3 regions of the Teredinibacter purpureus genome follow, and region 1 is predicted to be linked to each of the others. Evidence: predicted binding sites of a transcription regulator. Region 1 holds the regulator's gene; each other region holds the start of a gene.

Region 1 (4,765 bases):
GCGAACCTGTCGGAAGGTTCCGCTATCGAGCAACGCTTGCACTTTGCTGAGGTGCAAATGCGATGGGTTGTCGATTTGTTCGGCGGCCTGAGGCATAAAATCATCCGATTGCGGTGCAGCTATAGGTGGATTGCGCTATTGGGCAGAAATTGTAGCCTTTTCAAAGGCTTCCGCAAATCAATTAATTCCATTGTGAGCAGTTTATTCGGCTTCGTCGAAGCGGTTGTTGATTAAATTTGTGACTGCGGCCATTGCGGCTTCTTCGTCTTCACCTTCGGTGCGAAGCTGTATTTCAGTGCCCTTGGAGGCGGCGAGTAGCATCAGCGACATGATGCTTTTTGCGTCAGTAGATTTGCCGTTGGCGGTGACCTCTGTACGTGCGGAGAAGCGGTTAGCGATATTGGCAAGCTTGGTGGCTGCACGCGCGTGTAGCCCAAGCTTGTTGATTATCTGTAGGTGCTTTTCCTGCATGGGCGCTTCGCTAATGTGGCTGGTGAAGAGTTTATCGGTTGCTGCGTGAGTGTCTGGCGTACGCTGCTAATGGCCGGGTTTGTTCTCGAGTTGTCTGTGACGCGTTTGAACATTTTTATAGTCGTCTTTTAACGCTTTCGCTAGCCTCTCGCACATATAAACCGAGCGATGCCAGCCACCGGTACAGCCAATGGCAAAGGTTAAATAGCTCCGGTTGTTGGCTTCAAAGCGAGGTGTCCATTTGCGTACGAACGTTAATATGTCGTTAAACATTTCTTCGACTTCTGTTTCGCCATTAAGGTAATCAATCACTTTTGGTTCTAGCCCGCTGTGCTCACGTAGCTGCGTGCTCCAATAGGGGTTCGGTAGGCACCGAACGTCAAAAATAAAATCAACATCAACCGGTACGCCATATTTGTAGCCGAATGATTTGAACATAAGCGCTGTACCTTTGCTTTCTTCGCCTACAACAAGGTGTTTGATTGCGCTACGCAATTCATGGAGGCTAAGGCTTGAGGTGTCGATAGTGACATCTGCGGCAGCGGCCATGGGTTGTAGAATCGTTTTCTCCCGCGCGATGGCTTCGTTGAGGCCAATATATTCGTCGGAAAGGGGATGGCGACGTCGGGTTTCACTAAAGCGTTTTAATAGTACTTCGCGAGAACTGTCTAAAAAGACCACTTGATAGTCGTCACGTTTAATAGGGGCGCTTTGTATAAGTTCGGATAACTTGCTGAGGTCACTGTAAATATTGCGAGCGTCTATGCCAATCGCAAAGCGCTGTGCATTGGCTTCGCGAGTGGAGCTTATTTGTTCTATGAGCGCGGGTAAAAGGTTTACAGGCAGGTTGTCTATACAGGTGAAACCTTCATCTTCCAGTAGGTGGAGAGCGGAGGTTTTACCTGAGCCTGATCGACCACTGATGATAAGCAAGTGCATGTGCGGGTATCGCCTTATCTAGTGGGTTATGAACATGATAAGAAAGGGCTATGGGACATTAGTCTTTATTGACTATAGCCAATTTTTTGATATCAGTTTACACCAGCTGCAATACGAAATAGTTCGTGATTGTTGGGACAAGCTCTCAACTCTTCGACATAGCTGGGGTTTTGTAACGCTTCCGCTAGTGTTGCGAGGGCCTGCAGGTGGCTGTCTTCTGCGTCTTCTGGCACTAGCATGGCAAACACTAGATCGATGGGTTCGCCATCAACGGCATCGAAATCTATTGGGGTGTCGAGTGTTAGGCAGGCGCATAGCGTTTCGCCCTTAGTGGCAAAGCGGCAGTGTGGAATGGCGATGCCTTGGCCTATACCGGTTGAGCCCAAGCGTTCGCGCCCCACAAGGTTTTGAAACAGTGCGGTGGCGTCACCTTCGGGCAATGAGTCTGCAAAAATGGTCGCCAAGCTTTCAAGGAGGCGTTTTTTGCTGGCGCCGGTGATATGGGCTTTGCAGCGGTCTTCAGTAAGAATGGAAGAAATTTGCATGAGGTTAAGTTGTTACTAATCCTTTCGGTGGCCTGTGGCTGGGTTAAAAGGCCTATAAAGAGCGGTGCTCTTATGTGTTATTACCCAGCGATTTGGCGCGCATTCTACCAGTATTGTTGCGTGATCCAAGTGTGGAATAGGAATGTAGTTAAAAAAAGTTTCTATTAAGAAAGATAGCGTGTTTTAAACTAGTCGTTTACGTTCGTTTGAGGGAGGGATATGCAGCGATTCTCGGTATTTGGCGATGGTTCTACGCGCCACTTTGATACCTTGTTCGGCGAGTAAGCCGGTAATTTTTGAGTCGCTGAGCGGCTTGCGTTGGTTTTCGGCGGCAACGAGCTTTTTAATGATCGCGCGAATGGCGGTAGATGAGCATTCTCCACCTGTGTCTGTGGCCACGTGGCTCGAAAAGAAGTATTTCAGTTCGAATATACCTTGAGGGGTATGCATATACTTTTGAGTGGTGACACGGGAAATGGTCGACTCGTGCATTTCGACTATTTCTGCGACATCGTGCAACACCATGGGCTTCATGGCTTCTGGCCCATAGTCTAAAAAGCCTTGTTGTTTTTCAACGATACACGTGGAGACCTTTAATAGCGTTTCATTACGGCTTTGTAGGCTTTTGAGAAACCAGCGAGCTTCTTGAAGGTTGTCGCGCAAGAAGGTGTTATCGGAGCTGGAATCTGCTCGTTTCACTAGTGAGGCGTAGCCTGAGTTTATCCGCAGCTTTGGCGCGATATCGGGATTTAATTGGACTTGCCAGCGATTGTTAACTTTGGCAACAAAAACATCGGGTACAACATATTCTGTTTCGTCTGCCCCTATGGATTCGCCGGGGCGAGGGTTCAGGCTCTGAATAACACTGATAACCGATTGGAGCTCGGGCTCCTTTATACGCAGTTTACGCATGAGTTGCTTGAAGTCACGGCTACCCAGTACGTCGAGATAGTCGCGTACTAAGGTTTTGGCTTGCGCTAGGTTGGGGGTATCGTCACTGAGTTGATTCAGCTGAATAAGTAAGCATTCACGTACGTCCTGGCTCAGAACGCCTGGCGGGTCAAACTGCTGTATACGGTGCAGTACGGCGAGAACTTCGTCCATTTCAAGTTCTTCGTGTTGAACCTGTAAACCTGAAAAAATCTCGTCTAATGACAGGCCCAGTATGCCGTTGGGAGCGACGGCGTCTATAAGGGTTTCCGCAATTTCGTTGTCGAGCGCAGACATCGGCGTTAAATTAAGTTGCCAGCTGAGGTGGTCTTGCAGGCTTTCTGAGGTGCCGCGACGAGATTCAAAGTCGTAGTCATCGCCTTCGGGTTTTGAGAGGCCAGAGCCACTTGAAGACGGTTCGTATATGTCGTCCCAACTCGTGTCTACGGCAAGGTCGGTAGGAATGTTGTCGTCATTCCAGTCGCTATCGGGCTGGTCGGGAGCTTCGTTGCTCGTATCACTCGTACTGCTCGTGTTTTCACTACCGTTTAAGGCAGGGTTTTCGCTTTCTTGAGCGGGCGGTTCGCTCTGCTGGGTATTTTCAGTATTGGCGGGAGCGGGTTCATCTATGTCGTCAGATGTTTCGAGCATTGGATTGGAATCCAGTGCTTCTTGAATTTCGGCTTGCAAATCCAGAGTCGAGAGTTGCAGGAGGCGTATTGCCTGTTGCAACTGAGGAGTCATGGTGAGTTGTTGGCCCAGCTTAAGCTGGAGGGTTTGCTTCATAAGGCGATGGCTGATGTCACGACGAGAGTTTGATCAGGCGCCAACCCAAAAGCGGGTGAAAACTAAGCTTGGGGTTGGGGCGTTATGTGTGTAAATCGCCTTTAGTTTAGTCGCGCTGGCGGCCACAAGCAATGCTTTTAAGTGCTTTTGTTAGCAAAGAATGTGCCGCTGTGGCGCAACTTTTTTGTGAGTTGTCAAGCATGAATTGTGTCAAAGAGTAAAGTGTTTGCCAAGGTATACTTCGCGCACTTTTTGGTTATTAAGAACATCATTGGAGGCGCCTTCGGCGATGATATGCCCTTCCGATACGATATAGGCTTTCTCGCAGATATCGAGTGTTTCGCGCACATTGTGGTCCGTTATTAAAACACCGATACCGCGTTGTTTTAAGTGTTGAACAATTTCTTTGATGTCGCTAACTGAAATAGGGTCAACGCCCGCGAAGGGTTCGTCCAGCAATATAAATTGTGGCTCTGTGGCGAGTGCGCGCGCTATTTCAACTCGCCGCCTCTCTCCGCCCGAGAGCGCCATCCCCAAGCTATCGCGAATATGCTGTATGTGAAACTCGTTTAAGAGTTTTTCCATGGCTGCGGTGCGGTCTTTTCGGCGTAAGTCTTTGCGCGTTTCTAGAATGGCCATAATGTTGTCGGCAACGGTTAGCTTGCGAAAAACCGACGCTTCTTGTGGCAAGTAACCCAAACCTTCCCGTGCTCGTTCGTGCATGGAGTAGTGAGTAACATCTTTTTCGCCAATGGAGATTGAGCCTCGATCGGCCTTTACTATGCCCGCAATCATGTAGAAACAGGTGGTTTTACCTGCGCCATTGGGGCCAAGGAGCCCAACAATTTGGCCGTCGTCAACTGAAATGGACACGTCGATAACGACTTTGCGGCCTTTATAGCTTTTTGCCAAATGTTGTGCAGAGAGTGTAGGCATGGGGTTTGTTGGGTGCTCGTTAGGGTTCGACCAGTTCTTCAGTCGATAAGGCTTTAGGGGGGATGACCATTCGTACGCGACGATCGCTGGTGGTCGAGTTTGTATTGCCACCGGCTTTAACCACGGCTTTTTTGACATCGTATTCAATGCGGTTGCCG
Region 2 (4,765 bases), 2.1 Mb from region 1:
GGTTAGGCCAAGCCATTCGAAACGCGAACGATGGTGTTTCACTTATTCAAACCGCCGAAGGCGCGTTAGACGAGGTGACCAATATTTTGCAGCGTATTCGTGAACTTGCTATTCAGTCGGCTAACGGAATTTACGCCGATACGGATAGAGGCACGTTAGATGCGGAGGTTCAGCAGCTAAAAGAAGAAGTGGATCGTATTGCCAAATCGACCTCGTTTAACGGGCAACCGTTATTGGATGGTAGTTTGGGCGATGTATCGCTGCAAGTGGGTGCTGAGGCTTACCAGATTATCGATCTTTCTATTCCTGGTTTTAGTACGTCTTCGCTGGGTGGAAGCTCCGGCGATATTGTGGGCGAAGAGACTGCCGCTGGGCTTACGACCCTTGCATTATTTGATGCAGGTGCCGCTGCCGATACTTTATTTGTGAATGATACGGCTATTAGCGATCTTTCGGCTGGTACTACCCTTAATGATAAAATAGCCATTATTAATGCCGACCTAGATGGGAAGGGTGCAGAAGCGTCCGCTTTAGTGAATGTAGAGGCAACGGCCGCGGGTAACGGTATTTTAACGGCCGGTGTCTCGTCTATTACCTTGGCCGTAACGGATGGTGATGGGTTAGCACAGAGCTATGTTTTGTCAGGCACTGCGAGCTTGGGAGAGCTCGTCACAAAAATTAATGCCGAAACCACTCTCGATGCAAAAATAGATGACTCGGGCAAGTTAATTCTAAATGCAGATGGTGGCACGAGCATAACCGTGACGGATGCCACCGGTGCGTCGGGTTTAGCAACGGGCGTAACCACAAATTTCTCATTAGTGTTTACTGACACCACTACCGATAAAAATGGCGTTAAGGTGGAAACGGGTGCGCAGAACGACGCGGATATCCAAGCGTTGGGTATTGACGTACACGATGACGATAGCAACCTACTGGGTTCTACTGTTGCCGGCGTTGCTGCGACTATTCAAAAAGGCGATTTGATGATTAACGGCGTTGATGTTGGCGCCTTTACGGGTGTCAATACTGCCGCGACGGATACGGCATCGGCCATCGAGGCGATTAACTTGGTGTCTGAAGAGTCTGGTGTGGTGGCCTTTACGGTAACGGGGTCAACCACTCGCATTGGTTTGCGTTCTACGGTGGGCGGCAATGTGTCCATTGAGTATGGGGAGAATGCTAACGCCGGTAATATTGTCGCGATAACCGGGTTGCAGGAACGTAATGTAGCAGAGGGCAGCGGTTCTGTATCGGGTATTGCCATTGATACTGCGGAAGGGTCTCAAAAAGCAATTTCGGTTGTTGATATTGCGCTTGAGCAAATTAATTCGGTGCGGTCTGAACTCGGTGCGGTGAATAACCGCTTGGATTTTACTATGAGTAATTTAGCAAATGTGTCTGAAAAAACCTCGGCTGCGCGGTCACGTATTGTCGACGCCGATTTTGCGTCCGAAACGTCTGAGCTAAGTCGCGCGCAAGTTTTACAGCAAGCGTCCCAAGCAATGTTGGCGCAGGCCAATGCACAGCCCCAGCAGGTTTTACAGCTACTCCAAGGGTAATCTCTTAACGACAGAAAACCTAAACGGTTATCGCTAGCGGGGTAGCCGTTTTTTGCAACGCGTACGGATTAAAACGGTACGCGTGTGTCGTTGGGTGTTGAAAGGTAGGTGTTGAAAGGCGGGCGTTGCGCCAAGGGTAGTCGAGCAAGCGAATAGAGTATGTGCTAACGCATGTGGCTCATTTTTTCGAGTATGGGGTCGCGAGTGTCGTCGAGTCTAAAGGGTTCTGTTTTCATGCGAAGGTAAACGTTGTCGATAAACGCGTTGAAGATCCCTGCACCGAGTTGTGTACGTTGTTGAAATAACACCTTATCGCGGGTATACAAGCAGTTTTCAACGATAACACCCAACAAACAGTTAATAGACCCTCGTAGCAAATAGTGTGTGAGCGGGTCATTGTGGGCGGCAATTAATCCATATATACGTTGGCACTCATTCTGTAGTGCTCGGTTGTCGGAAAGCGTATGGCTCATAGTGAGGGTTTTTTCGATGCTCATAAAATACGAAAGCAATGGTTCGTGAGTGTTATTACCGGTGTTTGTTGCTTCCGGTAAGTGCGTGCCAGTGGCCCGGTAAAAGTGCGCGGTTTTAATGGCGTTGATTTCCGTTGGTTTATCGCAGCACGGCGCGGGAGGAATACTGTCTATCGCAGCGCTGAGGGTGTACTGAATTTTTGCGCCGTTGTTGGTGTTAGTGCAACTAAAATCGGGAAATGCGCGGGTCGCCATAGCGAGTAGCCGTTCCATAGCGATTCTGGAATGATTCAGCACAGTATGGGTTTTGACTTTGCCACCAAAGTTGCCCGCTACCAGCGTATTGTTTTGCTGGGTGTAAGCGTATTTAAAATTACTTGTATCGGTAAGTGATTTTTCCATCTCGTAGTGAAAACTGTTAGCGCTATGGTGGCCTCCGGTTGTAGGCATACCCAAATCGACGCCCACTAAATGTACGTCTTTAAAACCCATAGAAATAGCAAACGCTAGGCCACAGTTTGTGACGGTGGGATTGCAAAAACCTAATGCATGTAACGTTTTTGGGGCGACATTATTATGAAGGTGGGCCGTTGCTGCATCGTTGGGTTTTATGGCGTAACACACCTCCTTAAAGGCCGCTATGGCGTTAGGCGCAACCGTATGCAAACACAATAGTGTGATGTTTTCGCGGTCTTCTGGGCGGGTACTGAGATGTAAAAAGTCGGTGATGGCATTGGTTCGCTCCATCTCTACATGAAAGTCGGGCTTGATACCCATTTTAAGCAGGGAGCCTAATGCCGAGCCGCAACTCATGATAATGGCGTTGTCGGTGTTTTCGCGAAGGTACGCGGTATGCGCATCGAGCGAGGGGCCGTTGCCTACTAATATTAACCGTGCAGTACGGTGCTGCGTTTGGCTGCTATCAAACACAGGGTGGGATGAACGCGCATTATGGTAGCCGTGTGCCAAGCCTATTTGTTCGTCGTCGTAATACCCAAGGCCACCAATGAACGCGCGAATTTCGTGTAGGTAGCGTTCAATAAATTGTTGTTCGGCGGCACGGGTGGTATGTGAATAGATAAATGAATAAATGTGTGCGTGCAAACCAATGCGTTGTAGGGAAAATTCGATGTCGGTTAACGCTTGTGTACTGTTTTTGCCTACGCAGAAATCGATTGAATGAAGCGGTTGAGAAAAATGCCGCACAATGGGTTCCCAGTCTAACGTATGTAACGAGGCATGAAAGGTATCTAAGCAGGCTTCGTGAATAAAAATATGCTGAATATCGAATGTGTCGAGCAATAGCGGTAATGAGTAACCAAGCCCAATGCCGCTTACAATAAGGTTAGGAATGTACGTTATAGGTGTTTCTAGCGCGGGTTTTTTAAGCGCGGCATAGGCATCGATAAGTGTATTCAGGTGCTGTAGGTGGATATGACGGTCGTTGTAGGCCTCTCCGGTACAGAGTTTAAAGCGTTGTACGTTTTGCTTTTTTTTAAAGTGGTTTACCTGCTTACGGCAGTAGTGTTGCGGTGGCTCGTTGTAAAGGTATTGTCGAGTGGCAGTGTCGGCCAAGTTCAGTTCGCCGTTGGGGTCTAGCTGAAGCACGACCCCGCTGGGGCGATGATGTTCGAGTCGTTTATATAGGGAGGGGAACGCGTGTTGTAAAAGTGTGATATTTTTTCTATAGCAAAGATTCATGTTGGCTTGAATCTTTTGGGCTTCGGCCTGCTGTATGAGTTGTTGGAGCGCTTGCGACATTACCGTCCTTTTTCTTACGGGTGTGGCCCGTTTTAATGTGACGCCTTTTTTCGCGTGGGGGGCGTAGCTTAGCGTCAAGGTTTCGACTATTGATACGTTAAAGATCAGTATAGGCAATAGAAATGCCAGTGTTCTATCACTGATAAAAAAGTACTGTGAGTCAAAAAAATGTCGAGGGCTTTCGGTATTCTGTTCGGCGTATTTTAGGTGTCAATTAATTATCGCAAACGGCCCGAATGTGCGTAGTTATAACGTTAGCCTCTGAAGGATGCTGGACTATCGAAAAAATAATATAGAGGTTGTGCCGTAAAAATGGCTCATTTTCTCTAAAAAACTTATGATTCTTCTCGAGCGGCAATGCTTAACCGCTTGAATTAACAGGTAAATCTATTGCCTTCCCCATTGCTGTAAACCACTTTCCACTCATACTAAAGTTTATTCGTGCGGCGCCGAAACGCTAAGTATGGAACGTCGAGACCTTTTTGAAACGACGATCTGAGTACTAATGGCCGGGCCTTTACAGCTGGCGTTTTGAAAACTAATGAATGGGAGGCTTATCATGCCTTTAGTAGTTAACAGTAATGTTCCCTCACTGAATGCCCAGCGCCAGCTGCTTCAGTCTGGAATGGAATTGGACAAAGCGAGCGAGCGTCTCGCCTCTGGTAAGCGGATCAATGGCGCGGCTGATGATGCTGCCGGTCTCGCAATTTCTAATCGTCAAACATCACAGATTCGAGGTTTAGATCAAGCCATTCGAAACTCAAATGACGGTATTTCATTGATCCAAACCGCTGAAGGAGCGTTGGACGAAACCACCAACATTTTACAGCGTATGCGGGAACTGGCTATTCAGTCGGCGAACGGCATTTACTCCAATACCGACCGTGCAACACTCGACGCGGAAGTACAACAGCTTAAATCAGAAATTGACCGAATTACCGATACAACAGCGTTTAACGGCCAGAACAT
Region 3 (4,765 bases), 1.2 Mb from region 1:
TGAATATATTTTTTTAAATGCGTAGCGTATATTGTCGACATCAACATAATTTTTTCCAATCATTAGCATTTTATCGCTGTTGACGGACGACGTAAATACCGTAGGTGGAGACAGAATACGGGCGCCGTTATTCGGCTCTACCTTCGCCAATTTATAGTATCCTTCATAGCCATGGCCAGCGCTGCAGCCAGCCATAAAAAGGGCCATTGCAGCCCCCACAAATTGGGTTTTCATAAACGTCCATTCCTTGGATTATTGTTCATGTTGAACCACACAAGAACGCCTTTATGCCACTACAAAAATGACGATACGAAGAATCAGTTAACAAGTATAGTTCAAACCAACCATTCCATTAGTACGGTTATCCATGAGTACTCTTATGCAGTTGCGAGTAATTTTACCTAAAAACGCTATCCAACCAATTATTGCGCCTCTTTTACGGGCAAATGGGGAACCGCATCAATACGCACACGGCCCTTGAAGTGGGTTTTAGCGACACACGATAAACGTGTAACCTTGAAGAAAGTCGGCCAGCCTTACGCCTAATACCTTATTCGGCTAAGTAGCGTTCCCCTTCATAACATCTAAGCCTTTCGCTAGACGCATACCAGCCTATAGCGAGGTATACCGATCATAAAAGAGAACGTCCGCTCCAAAAAATAATGTCAACACCGCGCTATATCACAGTTCACATTATTTTCATTACCGCCTCTATCTGAGGCTCTGCTAAACTTAATCCTACACCAACCATCATAACCGGCTGATACCCACCCCGGATATTATTGATACCGTAATGATCCACTTCCTGCGTTCGTGTTATTGGCCTTTTTTTTCTCCCGCATTACGTCGCGGTTTACGCATTTTCTTTTTCCTTTCGAGCCTCCTCTTCCCCTCTCAAGCTGTCATTGCAGACACCATTATTGCGACCTACCCATTAGTGGCTGAAAAGGTTCAACAACAATTCGATACCTATTATTTAGCGCTTATGCGGCTTGCTCTGGACAAGTCAGGTGCCGACTACAAAATGATCCCCTACTCAATTACGCCTATAACAGAAAGCCGGAGTGAATATAATCTCAAGCATAATCGTTATAATATACATTGGCTTCACGCGTCACCTAAACGAGAGTCGGATCTCATTCCTATTCGAATCCCTTTATTTAAGGGCTTAAGCGGTTGGCGAATATTTTTTATACCTAAAGGCGATCAACCACGATTTAATCGTATTGAAAATGTGGATCAACTTCGCGTAATGTTAGCTGGGCAAGGCCATGATTGGCCAGACACAAAAATATTAGAAAACAATCAATTTCGTACAGAAACGTCAACCCAATGGTTAAGCCTTTTCAAAATGCTCACTATCCGCCGGTTCGATTACTTCCCTCGTTCAATTATAGAGATATGGCGAGAAGAGAATTTTTTTTCAAATCTGGATATTGATATCGACATTAATATCGAAATTGAACAAAGCCTCGCTCTTCATTATCCGACAGCTTATTATTTTTTTGTACGACAAGAAGATAGGGCGTTGGCCAACGCCGTAGAGAAAGGTTTAACCATAGCAATTGCTGATGGATCTTTTGATCAAATTTTTTACCACTATTTAGGCGAATCAATACGAAAAGCGAACCTCAACAACCGACATGTATTTCATATTCCCAATACTCAAATGACGTTCCCCACCGAAGAAAAACTATGGTATCAACCTCACGCGCCCATTAGTATTCCAACGGTTCAAGAGCACAATAACCCACACTAACCCCTATTCTTTTCTCTTTCCTACAATAACAGCATTCGTAGCGCTCCACCTTGCAGCCCAAAAATACCACTCACGAATTCCTTCTGCACCATTTTCTAGCCGGTGCCCCCCAACTCCGCTCTCGCGCATGCTCAGCAATGACGCCCTCCGCAAACAAAAACTCCCCAATGCTGTGCACAATAGCCTGCGAACGTATATTCGTCGATAAAAGGTATTTCCATGTAGGCCGTTGAAACATAGGGGGTTTTCCAAATTATTTTCAGTTGGCAGGAAAATTGCGATAGCCATTACACGTACTTGCAGGGCACGGCATTAGTTTTTAACGACTTGTTACTACGCACAATTTTATCGCACAAAAAAATCCGGGAACCCACGTTTTGCGGCGAGCGAATGTGAACACTGTTTTTTTACAACACGATTTTTGGGGGTTATACAATATGAACGACACCATCACTCAATTACATTTTTGGGCAAGGAGTACAGTTGCTGCAATCTCACTCTCTGCGCTTACAGTATTATCGCCGAATCTTTATGCAGAAGAGTTGGAACTAGAAAAAGATGAACTTACCTTTGGGTTTATCAAGCTCACGGACATGGCACCACTGGCCGTGGCCTATGAGCAAGGTTTTTTCGAAGATGAAGGTTTATTTGTGACACTTGAAGCACAAGCCAACTGGAAAGTGCTCCTTGATGGCGTTATTGATGGCGCACTCGACGGTGCGCATATGCTTGCAGGTCAACCGCTAGGTGCAACCATTGGCTACGGCACAAAGGCGCATATCGTTACCGCGTTTAGCATGGACCTTAACGGCAACGGCATCACGGTTTCAAATGACATTTGGAAACAAATGAAACCCAATATTCCCCTAAAGGATGGCAAGCCCGTTCACCCAATCAGTGCCAGCGCTCTGAAGCCGGTCGTTGACAAATATCGATCGGAAGGTAAACCTTTTAACATGGGTATGGTTTTCCCTGTATCAACGCATAATTATGAATTGCGTTATTGGCTAGCCGCAGGCGGTATAGATCCTGGTTACTATGGGCCAGGCGCTTCAGGTACTGTTGGTCAAATTTCTGCCGATACACTTCTTTCAGTTACACCACCACCACAAATGCCCGCGACACTCGAAGCTGGCACTATTTACGGTTACTGCGTGGGTGAACCATGGAATCAACAAGCCGTATTCAAAGGTATCGGCGTACCAGTAATTACCGATTACGAGATATGGAAAAATAATCCGGAAAAAGTATTTGGTGTGTCCAATAGCTGGTCACAAAAATACCCCAACACTCATATTGCCGTGGTTAAAGCACTCATACGTGCCGCTCAATGGCTGGATGAAAATGATAATGTAAACCGAGAAGAAGCCGTTAAAATCCTTTCACAACCGAACTATGTTGGGGCCGATCCAGACGTTATCGCAAACTCAATGACAGGCACATTTGAGTACGAAAAAGGCGATGTGCGTGAAGTACCCGACTTCAATGTTTTCTACCGTTACTACGCGACCTACCCATTTTATTCCGATGCCATTTGGTATCTCTCGCAAATGCGTCGCTGGGGACAAATTGGAGAAGACAAACCCGACAGTTGGTATCACGACATGGCTAAGAAAGTGTACAAGCCAGACATCTATATGCAGGCAGCACAATTGCTAATTGCGGAGAAAAAAGTTAAGAAAGAAGACTTTCCTTTCGGCTCCGATGGTTATAAACCACCCCAAAAAGAGTTTATCGATAACATCACCTTCAACGGTAAGAAACCAAATGATTACCTCGCACAATTTCCGATTGGTTTGAAAGCCGGTGAGACAGTTACGCCGTCAGGAATCACTAAGAAATAGATGTTAAGTCGTGGGCGGTAGTGCTCTACCGCCTTTACTTCTCTATACGATCACACAGGCTACCGTCAGTTTTATTTTTTACCAACGCCCTGTTTCAAATAAATTTAAATTACGCGACATCTATTATTCCGTTAAATGGGTTAACGACATGATGAACAAATTCATACACATACTACAGATTTCAGGCCTAACATGGTTCGTTCCGCTGGTACGATTAGTCTCTGGAGAAGACCCAAAAACACAAGCAAAAGAACTTTGGATGGTAATGGGCATTCCTATAATCGCATTTGTTGTATTTCTTGGGTTATGGGGTCAATTATCTAGCAAAGTCGTAACCAGTCTTGGTACTATTCCCGGCCCTACACAAGTCTATGAACAAGCAAAAGGCTTGTGGGCCGATCACCAATTTCAGCGCGAAAAAGAAGCTAAGTTTTATCAACGGCAAGAATTACGCAACGAAAAACTCGAAGCCGCCGGAAAACCCGAAAAAGTGAAATGGCGTACATATACCGGCGCGCCCACGTATATTGATCAAATATGGACAAGCATTCAAACTGTATTTATGGGGTTTTTGATCGCTACGCTTGTTGCCGTACCTCTCGGAATTTTTAGCGGCCTTAGCTCTACCTTCAATGCCGCCATGAACCCCATTATTCAGTTATTCAAACCCGTATCACCACTTGCATGGTTACCCATAGTCACAATGATTGTAAGTGCCACCTACGTCACATCGGATAATTCCTGGTTTAGCAAATCGTTTCTGAATTCTGCCATTACCGTAACCCTATGTTCTCTATGGCCCACCTTAATCAATACAGCACTTGGCGTGTCATCCATCGATAGAGATTTGATGAATGTAGGTAAAGTACTGCAATTGGGTTGGTTTACCAAGATAACCAAACTGGTATTGCCTTCGTCTCTCCCTCTTATTTTTACCGGGCTACGACTATCTCTAGGCGTTGGTTGGATGGTATTAATCGCCGCTGAAATGCTCGCACAAAACCCTGGACTTGGAAAATTCGTATGGGACGAATTTCAAAACGGCAGCTCTAATTCTCTCGGAAGGATAATGGTCGCCGTGCTCACCATCGGTATTATTGGTTTCTTGCTCGATCGCATTATGTTTACGCTGCAAAACCTTTTCACCTACAGCGAAAAGCGA

The links. The regulator sigma-54, encoded in region 1, starts transcription at its own class of promoters, with help from an activator protein. The targets are predictions, from matches to a motif close to TGGCACANNNNTTGCNNT.
Region 2: H5647_RS17970 (motility associated factor glycosyltransferase family protein) is a predicted target of sigma-54. The motif match lies at 3,907-3,924, and genes of this name have one in related genera.
Region 3: H5647_RS01030 (CmpA/NrtA family ABC transporter substrate-binding protein) is a predicted target of sigma-54. The motif match lies at 2,024-2,041, and genes of this name have one in related genera.

Annotation. Positions count from the first base shown of each region.
Region 1 covers NZ_CP060092.1:1,491,252-1,496,016, forward strand. The annotation lists gene mgtE (magnesium transporter) at 1-96, opposite strand, end outside; gene H5647_RS06630 (HPr family phosphocarrier protein) at 202-471, opposite strand; gene rapZ (RNase adapter RapZ) at 538-1,410, opposite strand; gene H5647_RS06640 (PTS sugar transporter subunit IIA) at 1,503-1,955, opposite strand; gene H5647_RS06645 (RNA polymerase factor sigma-54) at 2,139-3,671, opposite strand; gene lptB (LPS export ABC transporter ATP-binding protein) at 3,882-4,607, opposite strand; gene lptA (lipopolysaccharide transport periplasmic protein LptA) at 4,627-4,765, opposite strand, start outside.
Region 2 covers NZ_CP060092.1:4,024,247-4,029,011, reverse strand. The annotation lists gene H5647_RS17975 (flagellin N-terminal helical domain-containing protein) at 1-1,562, shown strand, start outside; gene H5647_RS17970 (motility associated factor glycosyltransferase family protein) at 1,727-3,796, opposite strand; gene H5647_RS17965 (flagellin N-terminal helical domain-containing protein) at 4,356-4,765, shown strand, end outside.
Region 3 covers NZ_CP060092.1:259,055-263,819, forward strand. The annotation lists gene H5647_RS01020 (hypothetical protein) at 1-234, opposite strand, end outside; gene H5647_RS01025 (type 2 periplasmic-binding domain-containing protein) at 794-1,759, shown strand; gene H5647_RS01030 (CmpA/NrtA family ABC transporter substrate-binding protein) at 2,197-3,603, shown strand; gene H5647_RS01035 (ABC transporter permease) at 3,755-4,765, shown strand, end outside.